3 regions of the Pseudofrankia sp. EUN1h genome follow, and region 1 is predicted to be linked to each of the others. Evidence: riboswitches for the same ligand, from Rfam matches in the RefSeq annotation. Region 1 holds a riboswitch; each other region holds the start of a gene.

Evidence for each region. A riboswitch is a leader RNA that binds a small molecule or an ion and turns the genes downstream of it on or off. The one in region 1 is predicted to bind cyclic di-AMP.
Region 2: it holds a riboswitch for cyclic di-AMP, as region 1 does, so the genes downstream of both, BCD49_RS15315 (C40 family peptidase) here and BCD49_RS06800 (transglycosylase family protein) in region 1, are expected to answer to the same signal.
Region 3: it holds a riboswitch for cyclic di-AMP, as region 1 does, so the genes downstream of both, BCD49_RS45545 (C40 family peptidase) here and BCD49_RS06800 (transglycosylase family protein) in region 1, are expected to answer to the same signal.

Annotation. Positions count from the first base shown of each region.
Region 1 is NZ_MBLN01000025.1:66,663-69,929, forward strand. It holds gene BCD49_RS06795 (transglycosylase family protein) at 91-780, shown strand; cyclic di-AMP (ydaO/yuaA leader) riboswitch at 1,419-1,597, shown strand; gene BCD49_RS06800 (transglycosylase family protein) at 1,599-2,348, shown strand; gene BCD49_RS06805 (DUF3151 domain-containing protein) at 2,416-2,844, shown strand; gene BCD49_RS06810 (adenylosuccinate synthase) at 2,945-3,267, shown strand, end outside.
Region 2 is NZ_MBLN01000049.1:109,429-112,695, reverse strand. It holds gene BCD49_RS15320 (class F sortase) at 1-1,212, shown strand, start outside; cyclic di-AMP (ydaO/yuaA leader) riboswitch at 1,835-2,030, shown strand; gene BCD49_RS15315 (C40 family peptidase) at 2,034-3,116, shown strand.
Region 3 is NZ_MBLN01000092.1:22,027-25,293, reverse strand. It holds gene BCD49_RS35225 (M56 family metallopeptidase) at 1-876, opposite strand, end outside; gene BCD49_RS35220 (BlaI/MecI/CopY family transcriptional regulator) at 878-1,249, opposite strand; cyclic di-AMP (ydaO/yuaA leader) riboswitch at 1,558-1,724, shown strand; gene BCD49_RS45550 (hypothetical protein) at 1,786-2,043, opposite strand; gene BCD49_RS45545 (C40 family peptidase) at 2,036-2,770, shown strand; gene BCD49_RS35210 (class I SAM-dependent methyltransferase) at 2,893-3,267, opposite strand, start outside.

The DNA of each region.
Region 1 (3,267 bases):
TTCGTTCCGCCGGTGGCCGAATGTCCGCCAGACGGCACCACGAGCGTGCGCGTCTCCGTCAGCCCCCGAGCTGGCGAATCGGCGGGGCCGATCCGCCAGGTTTCTCCCCGGAATTCCCGGGAACCCCGGCGAGCCGTCACGTCCCCGGCACGCCGGCTACGCAAGTCCCTCGCGGCAGTTCCCGTCATCGCCGCGGCCGTGGGCGGCACACTCGCCGTCGCGACACCCGCGAACGCCTCTTCCACCTGGGCAGAACTGCGCCAGTGCGAGTCGGGCGGAAACTATTCCATCAATACCGGCAACGGATACTACGGCGCGTACCAGTTCTCCGTGAGGACGTGGCAGAGCCTCGGATATTCGGGGCTGCCGAGTGCCGCGCCACCGGCGGTTCAGGACGAGGCGGCGCTGCGGCTGGCGCAGCGCTCCGGCTTTGGCCAGTGGCCGGAATGCGGCCGCGGGATGGGTCCGGACCAGCTCGCCCCGGGCGCGAGCTCCGCCGGCGCCGGCCAGGCCTCCCGGTCGGCCCCCAGAGCGCCTCTCGTGGCCCAGCCGATCTCCTCGACCACGGCGCACCTGCCCTTCACGACGGCACTGGCCGGCCAGTACCGCGCCGACGTCCAGTCCTGGCAGGCCCAGATGAACAAGATCGGCTATTCCCTCGCCGCCGACGGGCACTACGGGCCGCGTTCGGCCGAGGCCGCCCGCGCGCTGCAGCGGGCCAAGGGCCTGGCCGTCGACGGCGTCGTCGGCCAGAGGACCTGGGCCGCCACCTTCGCCTGAGCCGTCAGGCGTCACCGCCCGGCTGACCTTCTCGCCGAGGCCTCCCGTCACGCGGGGCTTTGCCATTGCCCGTCGTTGACGGAACTCCCGGGGATCGGCTGACACCGATCCCGGGCAGGAGCCTCGGCCTGGGCCACCCGCCCGGATCCTCCCTCCCGGGCCGGCCCCGCGAGGTCAGTCGACCCGCCGCCACTGGAACCTCGCCGCGATCGGCCCCCACCGACCGCTGCCCACGCTGGCGACGGGACCCCTTTCCCACCCCGTCTCCGGCCGCCAGTCGGAGGCGTGCGGCCTTGGCCCGCCGGTTGGTCGGTGGGGCGAGGGGATCTGGCGGCGACGACGGTCGCTGCCTCGCCGCCGTGCCGTCGCGCCGGCCACAGAGTCGAAGGCCGCGCGAGCCTCATCATGATCGCGTGGCCGCCGGCCGGCGTGCCGGTCGGGCGGCGTCAGCGAGTGGCTGGCGCCACCGCCGGAACAGTCGCGAACCGGGGTCGTCCCTTTCGTTGGGGTGACCCCGGTTTGCGGCGAAGGATGACGACTCGCTACAGTCCGGTGCTACTCATCCGACCTGGGTGAGTCGCGCGGGCGGACGCCGAGTCCTGCCCCCACCCGCGTGTGGAGATGGCCCCGCTGCCGCGGGGCACGATCCGCTCGGGCAGGAGCGGGGGACCCACTTCCGGACGGGACGACAGTCACGTCCTCGGGGTGAAGCCGGTCAGCTGGGCGCGACGCCGCGGGCGACGCGCGAGGTGACACCGGCCGGGCATTCCCAGCCCGAACCCGACAGCTCACCCCGCAGGCGCAGGGAAGGGATCGACATGCCGTCTGAGCAGTCCGGTGACGCCCGGTCCGCCTCCAGGACGGGAGGCCGGCACCGTGCCCCGCAGGGCCCGTCGTCGACCGCCCGCCTGCTGCGTACCACCGGCGCGGTCACGGCGCTCGTGGGCAGCGGCCTCGCGGTCACCGCGATACCGGCCGGCGCCGCCACCCCGGACGACTTCGCCCGGTTGCGTCAGTGCGAGTCCGGCGGCAATTACTCGATCAACACCGGCAACGGCTTCTACGGCGCCTACCAGTTCGACAAGCGCACCTGGCAGGGCCTCGGCTACTCCGGCCTGCCGAGCGAGGCGGCCCCGGCCGTTCAGGACGAAGCGGCATACCGGCTTTACAACTCCCGCGGCTGGTCCCCCTGGCCGGCCTGCTCCAAGAAGCTTGGCCTGACCAACAACGGGCCGGTCGGCGGCGTCTCGTCGTCCGCGTCCAGCGGCTCGGTCCAACAGGCGGTCCAGCCAGCCGAGCCTCCGATGACGCTCGACCGGGCCCGCTCCGAGGTCCAGCAGTCGGGCTTCCACGGCACGATCTCCACGGCCGACGGCGGCAAGGTGCGCGCCGACGCCTACGTCTGGCAGCAGCAGATGCGCGACCAGAGCTTCTCGCTCACCGTCGACGGCAAGTTCGGCCCGCAGTCGCAGGGCGTCGCCGCGCTCTACTCGTACCTGACCGGGGTCAGCGACGGCGAGCCCGGCGTCGTCGGCGAGAACCTCTGGAAGGCGACCGTCCAGGGCTGACGCACGGCTCGGACGCCGCGCGCGGGCCGGTCCGTGGCCGGGGGGCCGCGCCGTCTACGGTTGGGGCATGACGACTCCGTCCGGACGGCCCGATCTCATGGGCGGACCACCAGCCACCCTGCTGCCGGTCGACCCCGCATCGGCGGCGCTCGCCGCGGGTGAGGCCGCAAGCCGCGTGGCCGCCCGGTTCCCCACCTCCAGCGCGGCGTGGGCTGCGTTGGCCGAGGAGGCCCTCGGCGGCGGGCGCCCAGTCGAGGCGTACGCCTACGCGCGCACCGGCTACCACCGCGGCCTCGACGCGCTGCGCCGCTCGGGCTGGCGCGGGCACGGACCGGTCCCCTGGTCGCACGAACCGAACCAGGGATTCCTGCGCGCCCTGGCCGCCCTCGGGCAGGCCGCCGCCGCGATCGGCGAGACCGCCGAGGTCGAGCGGATCGGGAAGTTCCTGTTCGACAGCGACCCGACCGCCCCTGGCCAGCTCACCCAGGCCGACTGATCATCGGCTCACGGGGTCGAAGGCACAGTCAGGCACCGAGCCGTCACTCAGCCAATCGGTGGGGTAGGCGGGGCTTCGTTCTTAGGTACAGTCTCACCCCGTGCCTGCGCTTGTCCTGATCGGAGCCCAGTGGGGCGACGAGGGTAAGGGAAAGGCGACCGACCTTCTGGGCGGCGCCGTCGACTACGTCGTGCGCTACCAGGGCGGCAACAATGCCGGRCATACGGTGGTCATCGGCGACGAGAAGTACGCCCTGCACCTGATCCCCAGCGGGATCCTGCGTGCGGACTGCATCCCGGTGATCGGGAATGGTGTGGTGATCGACCCGGGGGTGCTGCTCGCGGAGATGGCCGGTCTGCGCGCCCGCGGCATCGACACCTCCAGGCTGATGATCAGCGCGAACGCCCATCTGATCATGCCGCA
Region 2 (3,267 bases), on a different contig from region 1:
AACCAGCCGAACCAGCGCGTCTCCGCGGGCGAGGGCGGGCGGGCGGGGGCACCCGGCACCGCGCGCGGCCGGCAGGAACCCGCCGTCGGCCGCGCGGACGGGCTGGAGTCGCTCGAGGGCCCGGCCGAGCCCGCCCGCCTGGGCCCGGCCGGGCCCAGGCCAACCGTTCGTGCCGGCCGCCGTGGCGGCTCCTCGCCCGCCGCGCCGTTCGCGGGGCCCACCGCCGCGCCGGCCACCGGGCCGCCGGCGGGGCCTTCGGGCCGTTCCGGGCGCAGGGCCAGGCTGACCTGGCCGCTGGTGATGGCCGGGCTGGCGCTGGTGGTTCTCAGCGGGTACCGGCTGGCCGCGCCCGAGTTGTCGGCTGTCGAGGCGCCGGCGGCGGGCCGGGTGCTGCCGGCCCCGGTCGTCGCGACGAGCGGCGCGACGGTCTCCGGGCCGCCGCCGGCCACGGCGAGTCCGGTGCCGATGGTTGCGCCGCCGGTGGTGGCCGACCCGGTGCGGCTGCGGATCCCGGCGATCGCGGTGGACGCGCCCGTCGTCGGCCTCGGGCTGACCCCGCAGGGTGCCATCGACGTGCCGACCCAGTGGGGCGATGTGGGCTGGTACGACCCGGGAGTCGCCCCGGGCGCGGTGGGCCCGGCGGTGCTCGTCGGCCACTACGACTCGAAGAAGGGGCCGGCCGTCTTCTACCGGCTGCGCAGTCTGCTGCCGGGGGACCAGATGACCGTCGTCGGCGGTTCCGGGGCGAGCGTCACGTTCGTCGTCGACCGGGCGGAGACCGTGTCCAAGGCGACGTTCCCGACGCAGCGGGTCTACGGCCCGGTCACCCGCCCGGAGATCCGGATCATCACCTGCGACGGCGGCTTCGACGAGCACACGCACCACTATCTGGACAACCTCGTCGTGTACGGCCACGCCATCCCCACGCCGGTCGCCCCACCCGCGCCGGTCGCCCCACCCGCCCAGGGTTCCCCGGCCGCGCCGCTCGGTGTCGCTCCCGCGGCCGTGCCGCCGCCCACGGGCGTCCCGTCGGCCGCGTCGCCCCCTGGGGGCCCGCCCACGCCGCCAGCGACCACCTCCGCGGCCGTGGCGCCCACCGCGTCCACGAGCGCGGCGGGCGGATCCCCGCCGGCCGGGACGGCGCTGCCCCCGCCGGCCTCGTCCGCGTCCGTCGGGCCGTCCGCCGCCGTCACGCCGCGCCCATCCGGCTGACGGCGCCGCCCCCGCCGCGCCTCCTTCGTTCTTCGCCGGCCTGTCCGCCGTCCGCGTCGGTCGTCCGCTGCCTGTCCGCCGGTGTCGGGCTGATCGTGATGCCGCGGTCGCGGCGGCCGGTCGCACCGGTAGACAAGATAGTCAACGCTGTTGACGCGCCGACCCCGGCTTGGTGATCTTCGTCGGGCGGCGGCTCTTTGGTGTAGGGCGTGTGGGGAAGAGCCTGCCCCCACGGGGTGATCGCGGGGTGTGGCGATGTCGCGGCGGCGCACGTCTGTTTCGCCCCGCTCGCCCGCTAGGGACTTTGGTCTCTAGCGCGCATCGGGACTAAAGTCCCGGCGGCCCTGGGCTGGGCGTCGCCTGATGGTCGATTTCTCTCAGTCGACGCAACGAGACATCAACCACTGCGCCCGCGCTGGCGTGGAGTCGCCGGTCTTCGCGCCGTGCCGACRCCGGTTACTCCTGGCCAGGGYGCATGTGCAGAACAGACCGGAACGAGGTGGACATCTCATCGAAACGCGCGGCCGGGTGTCCAATTGTTGTGTTTATGGTGGTTGGAGGCCCCGCTGGGGGATCGACTATGGTCAGCGGTGCAACATTCTTCACCTAAGGCAACAAACCGCCAGGCCAAACGCCGAGTCCTGCCCCTGGTCTGACGTCCCCTCCGACACGCCGGGGCAGGAGCGGGGGACCCAACGTCCACCGGGCAACGCCGACATTCGGCCGCGCCCTCGGGGTGAAGCGGCCGCAAGGCGGCCGGGCAGCGTGAACCCTGCCCGAACCCGACAGCTGACCTCGCAGGCGTCAGGGAAGGACGCGCGTTGTCCCGTCGTGGCATGGCCTGGCTCCCGGACGACTGGGACGAGCTGGTGCGCGGTCGGCATCGCACGGACGGCGCTCCCAGCGGGGCCCGCCGGCGCAACGGCAACCAGCCCCGCCGGGTCAGCACGATCGCCGCGTTCACGACCGGCACGCTCGCCGTGTCCACCGCCGCGTTCGCCGCGACGGTCCCGTCCCAGGATTCGCCCTCGACGGTCGACACGAACCCGCAGAGCAACAGCACCACCTACGAGGCGAGTGCCCTGGGCGCGGCGCTCGGGGGCGGGGACGGCGAGGGCGGCTCCGGCGGCCTGGGCAGCGCCCTGGCCGGAGGTTCCGGCTCCGGCGGTCTCGCCGGGGCGCTGGCCGACTCCGGCCCGGTCTTCACGAACCTGGCGCTCACCGCGGACCACACCACCGTCCAGCCCAACGCCCCGGTCGTACTGACCGTCAAGGCGACGGAGGCGCTCGACGGCTCGCCGCTGGCCCGCCAGAAGGTGAAGATCGTCGTGGTGGACGGGCCGAAGTGGCAGGCCACCACCACTCTCACCACCGACGACCAGGGCCAGGCGAGCATCACCGCCCGGCTGCTGTCGACCACCACGCTCACCGCCGTGTTCGACGGCGGCAGCTCGCTGCGGCCCTCGGTGGCCGGCGCGACCACGATCACGATCCAGCAGCGCAGGGCCTCGGACTACCTCGACACGGGCGTCCCGTCCGTCATCCCGGGCAGCTCCATCGGCGAGAAGGCCGTCTACCTCGCCTCGCTGCAGAAGGGCAAGCCGTACGTCTACGGCTCCGAGGGCCCGTACTCGTTCGACTGCTCCGGCCTCGTCCAGTACGTCTTCAAGCAGCTGGGCCGCAACCTGCCGCGGACCGCCGAGGCGCAGTACTGGGCCACGTCGCACGTCGCCCAGTCGGGCAAGCAGCCCGGCGACCTGATCTTCTACGGCAGCCCGGGCAACATCTACCACGTCGGCATCTACGCCGGTAACGGCTACATGTGGGCCGCTCCGCAGACCGGTGGTGTGGTTTCCCTGCGCCCGATCTACAGCTCGACGTACCTCGTCGGCCGGGTCATGTGACGAAGGTGCGGCAGGCGCTCCGGGCCTGGCCGCGCCGCCGTCCGCCGGACGACTCGACCCCGGTCCGCCTGGACCGGGGTTCTTCATGTTCCGTTTCCGTCGGCGGCCAGGCCCGCCCCTCGTCCGCCCTCGCCGCGCTCAGGCGCATGGT
Region 3 (3,267 bases), on a different contig from region 1:
TAGCAACGCGGCGGCGCCGGCGGCGGCGAGGTAGCGCGCGGCCAGGCTGAGGGGACGGCTGGGGGCGAGCAGACGGCGCACTCGTTCGGCGGCACCGACGCCGGCCATCCCGAGCGCGGGCGCAGGTACCTGGCCGGCGACCAGGTCCAACAGGGCGCAGGCGACGGTACGTGGGGTGGTGCGGCGGGCGGCGCTGTCGTCGGCGGCCATCTCGACCAGGCGGCGTACCTCGTCGTCAGCGACGGTGAACAGCGGCAGTCGGGGGAAAGCGCGGGCCAGTACCGCCGTGACGGTGGTGATCAGGTAATGGTGGCCACGCAGGTGGGCGTGCTCGTGGGCGATCACGGCGTCCAGCAACGGCGGGTCCAGCAGCGAGAGGGCGCCCTCGGAGACGACGACGAGGCGGCGCCGCGCGGGCAGGCAGTAGACAGCCGGGACGGGGTGTTCGACGACGAGGATGTCGCCGCGGGCGGGGTGGCGACGGCCGACCATCCGCAACGCGGCGGCGTGCCGGCGCCGCAACCGCCGCTGCGGCCATGCGACGGCCGCCGTCGCGTACATGATGCGCGCCGCGATGACCGCCAGGACACCGATTCCAGCTGCGTCCATGGCCAGCGACACAGCGGTGCGGGAGATGTGGTGCAGCGAGATGCCGCACGCCATGACCAGCGAGATGATCGCGTGGCCGACGGTCAGCAGTGGCACGACCAGCAGGGCGCCGGCGAGGCAGACCGCGGCGACCGCGGACAGGCACGCGGCGATCCAGACGCCGATGCCCAGCCTCGGCGCCCTGCGGGTCCAGCCGGCGGCGCGCAGCAGCCGCGGCGCGAGGAACAGCATGATCAGGATGTAGCCGGTCAGCAGCGGGGCCGCCACGTCAGCCGGTGCCCTTCTCCTGGGCCCGCCAGCGCAGCGCGTCGCCCAGCGCCTCGGCCTCGGCGGCGTCCATCGACCGGACGAAGTGCAGCAGCGCCATCCCCGGGTTGTCGGTGCCGGACAGCACCTCGTTCAGCTGCCGGGCGGTGTATTCGCTGCGCGTKAGCGTCGTGGCATAGACGTACCCGCGGCCGACCCGCTCCCGGGTGAGCCAGCCCTTCTGGAAGAGCCGATCCATCACGGTCATGACCGTGGTGTAGGCGAGGGGACGGGCCTGCTGCAGCTCCTCCAGGATGTCGCGCACGGTGGCGGCTTCCACGCGTGCCCACATCCGGTCCATCACCTCGGCCTCGAGGTCGCCGAACAGCTCCATTCCGCCTCCATCACCCGCCCGCCCATGCGGAGTGTGCCGGAGCGCGTCTCCGGACGTTGCGATGGTGTCACGGCTCGGCGGCCGTCGACCGGGCGGATCGGCCGCCATCGGGGGAAGCGCTCACGAAAACACCAAGGGACCTCGGACCGACGTCCGGCGGCTGTCGGCTGCGGGGGTTTGTGGTCCGAGCAGTTCCGATGGCCGCGGCCGGTGCCATCCACCCCACGCGACCTACTATGGCGTGTAGTTGTTAGGCTGTGCCCGCTATCGCCGTCGGACCGAACGCCGAGTCCTGCCCCCGGTCCGGCGATACCCCTCCGACGCAGCCGGGGCAGGAGCGGGGGAACCACGTTCCACCGGGCGCCGCATCCCTCCGGCGGCGCCCTTGGGGTGAAGCCGGGCGTGTTCGACACGGCCGGCCGGGCTCCCAGCCCGAACCCGACAGCTCACCTCGCAGGCGTCTGGGAAAGGTTTCACGTGCAGGCACGCGAACCACAAACGTCCGAACGGAGTCCCGCCACGGCCCGGCGCGGTCGTCACCGCGCCCGCGCCCGCTCGGGGACGCTGCTGGCTCGGACTTCGAGCCGCGCCACCTTCGCGGTGATCACCACGGGCACCGTGGCCGTGTCCGGGGTGGCACTGGCTGGCTCTCTCGGCCCCGGCGCAGCGGACACGGACACCGGAGCGCACAGGATCACCGCGAACTCCCTGGGCGCGGCCTTGGGCACCGAGACGACTCCCGCTGCGGCCTCCACCTCCGGGTCGGCCCTGCCGGTCTCTCTCCACGTGCGCACGGCGGTCTCGCTGACGCCGGCCGTCCCCGACGTCACGGTGAACGCCGACGAGCCGGTCGAGGTCGGCTTCCGGCTCACCACCCGAGGCGGCGGTGCCCTCGCGGACCAGGACATCCTCGTCCAGGCACTGTTCCCGACCGGCTGGACGACGTTCAAAGCACTACGCACGGACGCGGGCGGCTACGCCAGCTACGCGGCGCGGGTCCTGACGACCACCCAGATCAGGGCGACATTCGCGGGCGGCCCGGAGCTGGACGCCGCGACCTCCGACGCCGCGGTCGTCCGCGTCCGCCCCGCGCCGCCCGCGACCGCCGCCCCGGCCGCCGCCCGCGGGCCCGCGGGCGAGACCATCGCCGACGCGCCCACCGGCGCGACGACGATCGGGGAGAAGGCGGTGTACCTGGCATCACTACAGGCCGGCAAGCCATATGTGTACGGGGCGGAGGGGCCGTACGACTTCGACTGCTCGGGGCTGGTGCAGTACGTCTACAAGCAGCTCGGCATCACGCTGCCCCGCACCACCGACCAGCAGTTCGCGGCGACGACCCGGATCTCGCGCGGCTCCGAACAGCCAGGGGATCTGATCTTCTTCGGCGAGCCGGGGTCGATCTACCACGAGGGCATCTACGCCGGCGACGGAAAGATCTGGGTCGCGCCGAAGAGCGGTGACGTGGTCAAGCTCGAGGCCATCTGGACCTCGTCCTACTACGTCGGCAGGGTGCGGTAGGACCAGACGGGTGCCCGTGGGCCGGTCCCACCGTCCGGCCCGCGGGCACCCGCGGCGGCATCCGAGCAAGGACGCGTCGGCGATCGGTCCTCACGATGCGGTCATCCGGCCTCGTACCCGGTCTACTGCGCCTGGTGGCCTGCGGCTGTGTCGTCGAGTGGCCGCTGGGCGCGGCCGAGGATGTGGGCGGTCGACGGAAGGAACCGCAGGGGTCGGAAGGTGAACCGGGCGATCTCCTCGACGGCGAAGCCGGCGGCGCGAATGGCCTCGGCCGTCCGGCGGTTCGGGTGGCAGCCACCACCGCCCTTCGCCCACAGCGGCGTGATGAGATCTTCGGCCAGCCCTCGCAGTCGATGCTCGGACCGCACGTGTTCGTAGAACCGCAACTGCCCACCCGGCCGAAGCACCCGGCGGACCTCGGCCAGCGCACTGGTTGGGTCGGGGACCGAGCAGAGCACCAGCGAGACCACCACGGCATCGAACTCTCCGTCGCACCC